3 regions of the Agrobacterium radiobacter genome follow, and region 1 is predicted to be linked to each of the others. Evidence: predicted binding sites of a transcription regulator. Region 1 holds the regulator's gene; each other region holds the start of a gene.
What was found. Region 1 encodes PhoB, which activates phosphate uptake and scavenging genes when phosphate is short. Its sites were predicted from a motif close to TGTCATNNANCTGTCAT; they were not measured.

Region 1 (3,275 bases):
CTGCGTACCAATTACACGATCGTCATCGTTACGCACTCCATGCAGCAGGCGGCGCGTGTTTCCCAGCGCACGGCCATGTTCCACCTTGGTCATCTTGTCGAAGAAAACGAAACCGACAAGATGTTCACCAATCCGGACGACCAGCGCACGCAGGACTACATCATGGGCCGCTTCGGCTGATCCCGGCCGGCGCTTTATCGAAACCGAACAAGACTGGTGCCTCTGCCGTGCCCGCTTCCGGGTACGCGCATGCAGGCCAAGCCGGAGGACTAGACCATGACACAGACAACGACCCATTCGCATATCCTGTCGGCCTATGACGACGAACTGAAATTCCTGACGCGCCGCATCGCCGAAATGGGCGGTCTCGCGGAACAGATGTGTGCCGATGCCGTGCGTGCGCTCGTCAATTCCGACGCCGCGCTCGCTCAGAAGGTCATTTCCGATGACGCGATCCTCGATCATTCCGAGCGCGAGATCGGCGACAAGGCCATCGTCACCATCGCCAGACGCCAGCCGATGGCGGCCGACCTTCGCGAGATCATCGGCACGCTGCGTATCGCCGGCGACCTTGAACGCGTTGGCGACCTTGGCAAGAACACTGCCAAGCGTGTGATCGCGGTTGCCGGAACCGGTGTGCCGCGCAAGCTCGCCCGCGGCATAGAGCACCTGTCGGAGCTTGCGCTGGTGCAGCTCAAGGAAGTCCTCGACGTCTATTCCACGCGTTCCGCCGAGAAGGCCAATGCCATCCGCGAGCGCGACGAGGAAATCGACGCCATGTATACGTCGCTCTTCCGTGAGCTTCTGACCTACATGATGGAAGATCCGCGCAACATCACCACCTGCACGCATCTTCTGTTCTGCGCCAAGAACATCGAGCGTATCGGCGACCACGCCACCAATATCGCCGAGACGATCTATTACATGACCACCGGCAGCCAGCCGGAAGGTGAGCGTCCGAAGGACGACAGTTCCAACACGCTCGGTTCGGTGACCGAGTAACAGACGAGCAGCGGCTTGCGGAGTTAGCATATGGTGCCCAAGATTGCAGTTGTGGAAGACGAGGAAGCGCTGAGCGTCCTCCTTCGTTACAATCTCGAGGCTGAGGGATATGACGTCGACACGATACCCCGTGGAGACGAAGCAGAAATCAGGCTGCAGGAACGTATTCCGGACCTTCTTATCCTGGATTGGATGCTTCCCGGCGTTTCCGGTATCGAACTGTGCCGTCGGCTCAGAATGCGGCCGGAAACAGAACGCCTGCCCATCATCATGCTGACGGCGCGCGGCGAAGAAAGCGAACGGGTTCGCGGCCTTGCCACCGGCGCCGACGACTATGTCGTCAAGCCGTTTTCGACACCGGAACTCATGGCCCGGGTCAAGGCCATGCTGCGCCGGGCCCGTCCCGAGGTTCTCTCCTCGGTGCTGAAGTGCGGTGATATCGAGCTGGATCGCGAGACCCATCGCGTTCACCGCAAGAGCCGCGAAGTGCGCCTCGGCCCGACGGAGTTCCGCCTGCTGGAATTCCTGATGACCTCTCCAGGCCGGGTTTTCTCCCGCTCGCAATTGCTGGATGGCGTGTGGGGTCACGATATCTATGTGGATGAGCGCACCGTCGACGTGCATGTCGGGCGCCTGCGCAAAGCGCTCAATTTTTCGCATATGCAGGATGTCATCCGTACCGTGCGCGGCGCCGGATATTCGATGGAAGCCTGAGCAAGACTCGACCGACGAGTTACACTCGGGGCAACATCCCGCCAAAAACCGAAAGGCCCGAAACCGGAATGGTGTCGGGCCTTTCGGTTTTTGGACGTCCCCAACCACGACGGCTTCATCCTTCTTGATGGGATGACGGACAATTGGCTGAAATCCCGCCCGCTCAATCGGGATTGTGGGTCGGGTTCGACAGCGATGGAGGATAGGGTTCGGCGCTTCGCCCGTGAGTTGACCCCCGGAACCGCCTGAATTTTGTCATAAAAAAACGGGCCCGAAGGCCCGTAGTTTTTGAGTGTCGAATGCGTGCCGCAACACTCAAGCCTTGCGGCGCTCGCTTACCGGCTGATAGGCGAGTTTCGCATGGAACTTGCAATAGGGCGAAGATTCCAGCGCTTCACAACCGCAGAAATGGAAATCATCCTTCAGCGGATCGCCGACCGGCCACTTGCAGGTGCGCTCCGTCAGTTCCGTCAGCGTCAGGCGACGGGAAATCGGCGAGACCACGTTTTTGGAAGGAACGTAATCGAGAACCTGTGCGGTCTCGATGTCGATCTCCTCATTCAGCGCGGTTGCCGCGTTCGAACGGGTGAGAATCCGCGCCGGCGCTGCATTGACGCGGCCTGCAAAGGTTGTCGCGCGTGGGGCAGGTGCAGCGGTGCGCTTGGGCGCAGAGCGCGCCGAAGTGACCGGACCGCCAGCCTTGACGCGTCCCGGCAGATTGAGGCGATGGACCTTGCCGATCACGGCATTACGGCTGACGCCGCCGAGCTGCGCTGCAATCTGGCTGGCGCTAAGGCCCTCGGACCATAATTTCTTGAGTTTCTCGACTCGTTCGTCTGTCCAGTTCATGCCGCTTCTCCGCTCGTCGCGTATAATGTCGGCAGAATCCTTCTCCGTCTCGCGGGCGTGCCGCGAGCGTGGTTTCTGCCGGATTTTTGGTGACTAGTTCCGCCGCAATGCAGTCTAGTAATTAGCGATTAACCTAGTGCCACGCAGACTCCGTGGCAAGAGTCGCGGGATTCATCTCGAATCGATTTTCCGGTTTTCCCCAACTTGCTGGCGAGTTGAGTCTGAAAGGCAACACCTTGGGCCTCGCAGGCCGCCACCTACTAGGGCTTGAGAAGCCCGGGAAATACGGACTTTTGTTGACATCGGCAGGCGAAGTGACAATAGTGCCCCTGCCGCCGCGAGGCGGCATTTTTGATTTTCAGGCGAGGGATAACCCCCAGAGCCTATTGACAACCGTCTGACAGCGCATCTGCGCAAGGAGTGATACAGCCATGGCCGAAGCCGCCGCGCCATTGTTCGATACGTTTGCAAGAGCCCCCCTGCGCTTCGAGCGAGGCGAGGGCGTCTGGCTGTTCACGGAGAGCGGCGAACGATATCTGGATTTTGCGGCCGGCGTAGCGGTCAATTCGCTGGGCCACGCCCATCCGCACCTCGTGGAAGCGATCAAGACCCAGGCCGAGAAGGTCTGGCACGTCTCAAACCTTTATGAAGTGCCGGGCCAGGAAAAGCTCGCCAAGCGCCTGACGGAAGCGACCTTCGCAGACAAGGTC
Region 2 (3,275 bases), 2.6 Mb from region 1:
GATAAAATCACGCGCAGGAAGAAAGAACCCACCATGACGACGCCTCTCATCGTTTCGGAAGTCTTCAAAAGCTTCACCATGCATCTTCGCGACGGCATCGAGCTGCCTGTCGTCCGCGACGTCAATTTCTCAGTCTGCAGCGGCGAATGTGTCGTACTCGGCGGTCCTTCGGGCATCGGCAAAAGCTCGATCCTGAAAATGCTCTACGGCAATTACGCCATCGACAGCGGGCAGATTCTCATCCGCCATGAGGGTGAGGTCGTCGATATCGGCAATGCCTCCCCGCGCAAGATCCTCGATATCCGCCACCGCACCATCGGTTATGTCAGCCAGTTCCTGCGCACCGTGCCGCGTGTCGCGGCCATCGACGTGGTTGCCGAGCCGCTTCTGGCGCGCAAGGTTGCCACTGAGGATGCGCGCGAACAGGCGGCGGCATTGCTTTCGAAGCTCAATCTGCCACGGGAACTATGGTCGCTGCCGCCGGCAACCTTTTCAGGCGGTGAGCAGCAGCGCGTCAACATCGCGCGCGGTTTCATCACCGATCATGCAATCCTGCTTCTCGATGAGCCGACGGCTTCGCTCGACACCACCAACCGGCGCGTTGTGGTGGACATGATCCGGGAGAAAAAAGAAAAAGGCACGGCGCTGCTCGGCATCTTCCATGATGAGGAAGTGCGCGAAGCCGTGGCCGACCGAATTCTCGACGTTTCGCAATTCTCCCCCCGGAAGGCCGCAGCATGAGCGTGAAAGTCGGTCTCGAACCCGTCATCCACGAAAGCGCACGCGTCACCAATTCCTCGATCGGCCGCTACACCGAAATCTCGGAACGCTGCCGCATCGAGGAAGTCGAGATGGGCGATTACTCCTATGTCATGCAGGATGGTGCGATATGGTGCGCCACCATCGGCAAATTCGTCAATATCGCCGCTTCCGTCCGGATCAACGCTACCAATCACCCGATGCAGCGGGCGACGCTGCATCATTTCACCTATCGCGCTCACAGCTATTGGGACGACGCCGAGGATGAAACGGACTTCTTTGCCGCCCGCCGCGCCAAACGCGTGGTGATCGGCCACGATGTCTGGATCGGCCATGGCGCAACGATCCTGCCCGGCGTCACAGTTGGGAACGGCGCGGTGATCGGGGCGGGTGCGGTCGTCTCGAAAGACGTTGCGCCCTATACCATTGTCGGCGGCGTACCCGCACGGCTGATCCGGGAACGCTTCCCGACGGAGCTGGGCCGGCAAATGGATGATCTGAAGTGGTGGGATTGGGATCACGGAACATTGCGCGTCGCTCTCGACGATTTCCGCAACCTGGATGCCAAGGATTTCGTTGCAAAATATGGTGGGTGAAATCTCACCTCTGGCAAGGCAAGTGCAAATCCCGGGGCGAAACCCCGGGATTTTTGTCGATACACTCTAAAATGCCGGCGAATTTCAACGCCCTGACATGCCTCTCGAGAGCTTCGTCGGCGAACAGGTGGACGCCAAGCCCGGGGAAATCTGTAATATTTTATTCATCAAACTGACATCCCCACTTCACGCGCCGCTGTTACGTCGAACCCCGTCAAAAGAAGATTGGACGGGGAAATGAGCTTTCACCTGAAGCAAGTCACGCGCCGTTTCGGCAAGCACACTGCGGTCGATTCCGTTGATGTCGAGATACCGCAAGGTCAGATGGTCGGCGTGATCGGACGCTCGGGTGCGGGAAAATCGACGCTGCTGCGCATGATCAACCGCCTCGTTGACCCCTCCTCGGGTTCCATTCATTTCAACGACACGGAAGTTTCGGCGTTGAGGGGCGCGGCGCTCCGCAACTGGCAGCGCGACTGCGCCATGATCTTCCAGCAGTTCAATCTGGTGCCGCGCCTTGACGTGCTGACCAATGTCATGCTCGGCCGCCTCAATCACCGTTCGACGGCGCTCAGCCTTTTCAACATCTTCACCCATGAAGAGCGGCTGATGGCGATCGCCGCGCTGGAGCGACTGGGCATCGAACATGTGGCCATGCAGGCGGCGGGCACGCTTTCCGGCGGCCAGCAGCAGCGTGTCGCCATTGCGCGTGCGCTGATGCAGTCTCCGAAGATGGTGCTGGCCGATGAGCCGATTGCTTCGCTCGATCCGCTGAACGCCAAGATCGTCATGGACGCGCTGCGCGACATCAATGAGCGCGAAGGCATCACCGTCATCACCAACCTGCATACGCTGGATACGGCGCGCAATTATTGCGAACGTATCATCGGCATGTCGCAGGGCCGCGTCGTCTTTGATGGCACGCCGGCTGACCTGACGGCTGCGGCGGTCGCGGAAATCTACGGCACCGATTCACACGGAGCCGGCATCGACGAGACCATGACCTCAACCAGCATCAATATTCCCGGCGCGCAGCTTCCCGCCCGTCCGGTACAGCAATCTGCCGGTCCCGAACCGCTGGCTCTCGCCGGGCTCTGAGGAACCGCTCAGCATCGTTTGCGCCCGCGTCAAGGGCCGGTATTTCAAAACAAACTCCGGCTCGCCGGGAAACAGGAGAAAGTCCATGTTGAAGAAAGTCCTTCTTTCGGCAGTCGCCCTTGGCGTTCTGGCCGGTTCCGCCATGGCTCAGGACGTCAAGGTTCTGCGCATCGGTCTCGACGGTTCCGAAAACGAAGCCGACATGATCCGCAGCACGAAATGCGTTGCCGATGGCCTGAAGGCCGCGACCGGCGTTTCCGAAGTTCAGGTTTTCCCGTCGCCGGACTATAACGGCGTCATTCAGGGCCTGCTCGGCGGCACCATCGACATCGCCTCCATGGGCGCTTCCTCCTACGCCAAGATCGCGCTCGCAGACCCCAAGGCCGTCGATCCGATCCTGACCTATACGGGTTCTGACGGTTCCAGCGGTTATTACACCATCATGGTTGCCCGCAAGGACAGCGGCATCAAGAAGCTTGCAGACGCCAAGGGCAAGAAGATCGGTTTCGCCGACCCAGATTCCACTTCTGGCTTCCTCGTTCCGAACGTCGCCATCCCGAAGGAAACCGGCACGCCGATCAAGGAATTTTTCGCTGAAACCGGCTTCGGCGGCGGCCATGAGAACCTCGTTCTCGCCGTTCTCGACAAGAAGTTCGACGTTGGCACCACCTTCGGTTCGGGCGTTGGCAAGTGGGAAGAAGGCTACTCGGGCGGCAACCTTCACCAGATGGTGAAGAAGGGCAACCTCGACATGGACGATATCGTCGAAGTCTGGAAGTCGCCGCTGATCCCGAACGGCCCGCTGATGGTCGCCAACAAGCT
Region 3 (3,275 bases), 2.6 Mb from region 1:
TGTCGATCGGTCCGATCGCGGCGATCATCGCGATTTCGGTCCACACGATCGGTGCGCTAGGCAAGCTCTTCTTCGAAGTGGTGGAAAATGCCGACATGAAGCCGGATGAAGGTCTGCGCGCCGCCGGCGCCAACTGGCTGGAGCGGGTGCGTTTCGCCATCGTGCCGCAGGTTCTGCCCAATTTCGTTTCCTACGCCTTGCTGCGCGCCGAAATCAACGTACGCGCCTCCACCATCATCGGTGCGGTCGGCGGCGGCGGCATCGGTGAGGTCTTTCGGCTGTCGATTGGCAACGATCATGCGTCGAAAACCTATGCCATCATCATCCTTCTGCTGATCACCATCATCGCCGTAGACCAGTTTTCCAGCTGGCTGCGCCGCAGGCTGATCGGCCAGCAATCCTTCGAATTCGGACGGGGAGCGGCCTGATGTCGTCCAGCTTCATTCTCAACACCGCCGACCGCGAAAGATTGACGGCTGCACATCCGCAGGTGTTCAACCGCAGTTTCATGCAGCGATATGGTCTGCTCGTCGGCCTTCTCGCCGTCACTGCCTATCTCATCGGCTGCTTTTTCTTTTTCAATGTCGGTCCGGCTTTCATGCAGGGCCGCTGGGATCGCGCCTCGAGCTATATTCAGGACTGGTACTCCTGGCGCGCCCAGCCACGCCTTCGTTTCGAAGACGGCAAGGTTCAGCCGCAATGGTCGAGCCGCGGTCAATATCCGACAAATGCAAAGATCGACTGGCTGCAGCCTTTGCCGGATGGCGGCTATAGCGTCGTTTATGCGGGCTCGGACAACCGCCTCGACGTGACGCCGACACGGGTGGATGTTTATGTCGACGGCAAGAGCTACCCTGTTGTCATCAACGACGATGCAGCGGTCGCACCACAGGGCCTGCCCGACGAAATCCAGCAGGACGGCAAGAAGGTCCTCGTGCATTACGGTTTTGCTGGTCAGGCGGAAATCCGCGCCAGCCAGGTCTATGTGCAGCGCCGCTTCCTCGGATGGGCGAACTTCCTGTTCGACACCAAATCGGAATTCTGGGGCAAGGGTTATGGCGAACTCGCCGCTCTCGCACTGTGGGGAGAGAGGCTCGATCCCGAGCGCTCCAATATCGGCCACATGGTCGATGATTTCCTCGACAACAGCGTCTGGCAACATGCCGATATTCTTTCCAAGCTGATGCAGACGCTGGTCATGGCCTTTGTCGGCACGCTGTTCGGTACAGTCGTCGCCCTGCCGCTCGCCTTTATCGCCGCGCGCAACATTACCGCCAACAAGGCCGCAAACTGGGGCATGAAGCGCCTGTTCGACTTCCTGCGCTCGATCGACATGCTGATCTGGGCGCTGTTCTTCACTCGCAGTTTCGGCCCCGGACCGATCCCCGGCATTGCCGCGATCTTCTTCACCGATACAGGAGCGTTGGGCAAGGTCTATGCTGAGGCGCTGGAGAATGTCGATGACAAGCAGCGCGAGGGCGTCAAATCGGTCGGCGCATCCCCGATTGCCGTCAATCGTTTCGGTGTGCTGCCGCAGGTTCTGCCGGTCTTCATTTCGCAATCGCTTTATTTCTGGGAAAGCAACACGCGCTCCGCCACCATCATCGGTGCGGTGGGTGCGGGCGGCATTGGTCTTAAACTACTGGAAGCGATGGGCACCAATGCCGACTGGGACAAGGTCGCCTATATGGTTCTGCTTATCCTCCTGGTCGTTTTCCTGTTCGACCATATCTCTAACTCACTGCGTTCGCGCCTGATCGGCAAAACACAGCACTGAGCTTTGATGGGGTGGGATGACGAAAGTCGCAACGACGTTCGTCATCCCATCAGGACACTCGCGCAGTCCTTATTTCTGCCAGCCGCACCGCCTCGTCAGGTCCTTCTGTGTCTTCGGCATATTCTGAAGATTTGCCGCATTTCGAATGCGCTTTTTTCCTTCCGCATCATCATTCTGTCACGGAAACCGATTACCTCGCACTCCTGACCTTGCGGGAAGCGGGCGAGTCACGCCAAATAGCTTCTCATCCCTGGTTTCCCATGACACTGAAGAGTGCTTGCCGTGCGCTACGCCATCTATTTTTCTCCGGCTAAAGATCATCCGTTGACCGAGGCAGCGTCACGATGGCTGGGCCGCAATGCATTTTCCGGCACATTGCATGACGACCACGACGACTATGCCGAGATGACGGAGGAGCCTCGCCGCTACGGTTTCCACGCGACGCTGAAGGCTCCTTTCGAACTTGCCGAAAAATACAGCGAAGCGGAGCTGCTCTCGGCCTTCGAAGATTTCGCAGCCCGCCAGTCCGCCTTCGAAATTCCGCGCGTCGTTGTCGGTGCGCTCGGGCCTTTTTACGCACTGGTTCCCGACCGCACCTATCAGCCGCTGCAGGATTTTGCCGCCGAGATCGTCGATCATTTCGACCGGTTTCGCGCACCCCTCTCCGAGACCGATATTGCCCGTCGGCGTCCACAGATGCTGACGGAAAGCCAGCGGCAAAATCTGTCGCTCTGGGGTTATCCGCATGTCATGGATGATTTCCGTTTTCACATGACGCTGACCGGCCGCATCGATGAAACCGAACAGCCCGCCATGCACGAGGTGCTTTCGGCGCGGTTTTCCGAATTCGTTGACAAGCCTCTCACTATTTCCGGCCTCGCTTTGTTCATTGAAGAAACGCGCGGCGCACCCTTTACCGTTCATAGCTGGCACCCCCTTGGCCAGCCACCAAAGAAAGATGCGAACCCATGACCGAGCACGCCCTTTCCAATGCCCGTATCGTTCTGGAAGACGATATTATTCTGGGATCCGTCCTGATCCGTGACGGCAAGATTGCCGATATCAGCGAGGGCGCTTCCAAAACCGGCGAAGACCTTGAAGGTGACTTTCTGATCCCCGGTCTGGTGGAACTGCATACCGACCATCTGGAACAGCATTATTCGCCGCGTCCCGGCGTGATATGGGACAAGATTGCCGCCATTCAGGCGCATGACGCGCAGGTGGCCGCCTCCGGCATCACCACCGTGTTCGACTGCCTGCGGCTTGGTTCGGATGAGGATGGCGGCTTCGAGAAGGGCGAAATGCGGGAGATGGCTGACGCCATCGAGGCGGCAGCGGATCAGAACCGCCTGCGCGCAGACCACCTGCTGCATCTGCGCTGCGAAGTGGCGTCCGCCGACGTACTGGACCATTTCGAAGACTTCGAAACGGATCCGCGCGTACGGCTGATTTCGTTGATGGACCACTCCCCGGGTCAGCGCCAGTTCCAGTCCATGGA

Region 2: the regulator PhoB is predicted to act here: its motif matches at 1,518-1,534, upstream of phnC (phosphonate ABC transporter ATP-binding protein).
Region 3: the regulator PhoB is predicted to act here: its motif matches at 1,942-1,958, upstream of MRBLRC7O_RS13235 (DUF1045 domain-containing protein).

The regions. Positions count from the first base shown of each region.
Region 1 covers NZ_JBEGHX010000001.1:114,632-117,906, forward strand. Annotated here, with positions in the region: gene pstB (phosphate ABC transporter ATP-binding protein PstB) at 1-180, shown strand, start outside; gene phoU (phosphate signaling complex protein PhoU) at 277-1,002, shown strand; gene phoB (phosphate regulon transcriptional regulator PhoB) at 1,033-1,716, shown strand; gene MRBLRC7O_RS00555 (GcrA family cell cycle regulator) at 2,032-2,565, opposite strand; gene MRBLRC7O_RS00560 (aspartate aminotransferase family protein) at 2,997-3,275, shown strand, end outside.
Region 2 covers NZ_JBEGHX010000001.1:2,705,485-2,708,759, reverse strand. Annotated here, with positions in the region: gene phnL (phosphonate C-P lyase system protein PhnL) at 34-741, shown strand; gene MRBLRC7O_RS13260 (transferase hexapeptide repeat family protein) at 738-1,355, shown strand; gene phnC (phosphonate ABC transporter ATP-binding protein) at 1,593-2,453, shown strand; gene phnD (phosphonate ABC transporter substrate-binding protein) at 2,539-3,275, shown strand, end outside.
Region 3 covers NZ_JBEGHX010000001.1:2,701,412-2,704,686, reverse strand. Annotated here, with positions in the region: gene phnE (phosphonate ABC transporter, permease protein PhnE) at 1-428, shown strand, start outside; gene phnE (phosphonate ABC transporter, permease protein PhnE) at 428-1,777, shown strand; gene MRBLRC7O_RS13235 (DUF1045 domain-containing protein) at 2,051-2,749, shown strand; gene MRBLRC7O_RS13230 (alpha-D-ribose 1-methylphosphonate 5-triphosphate diphosphatase) at 2,746-3,275, shown strand, end outside.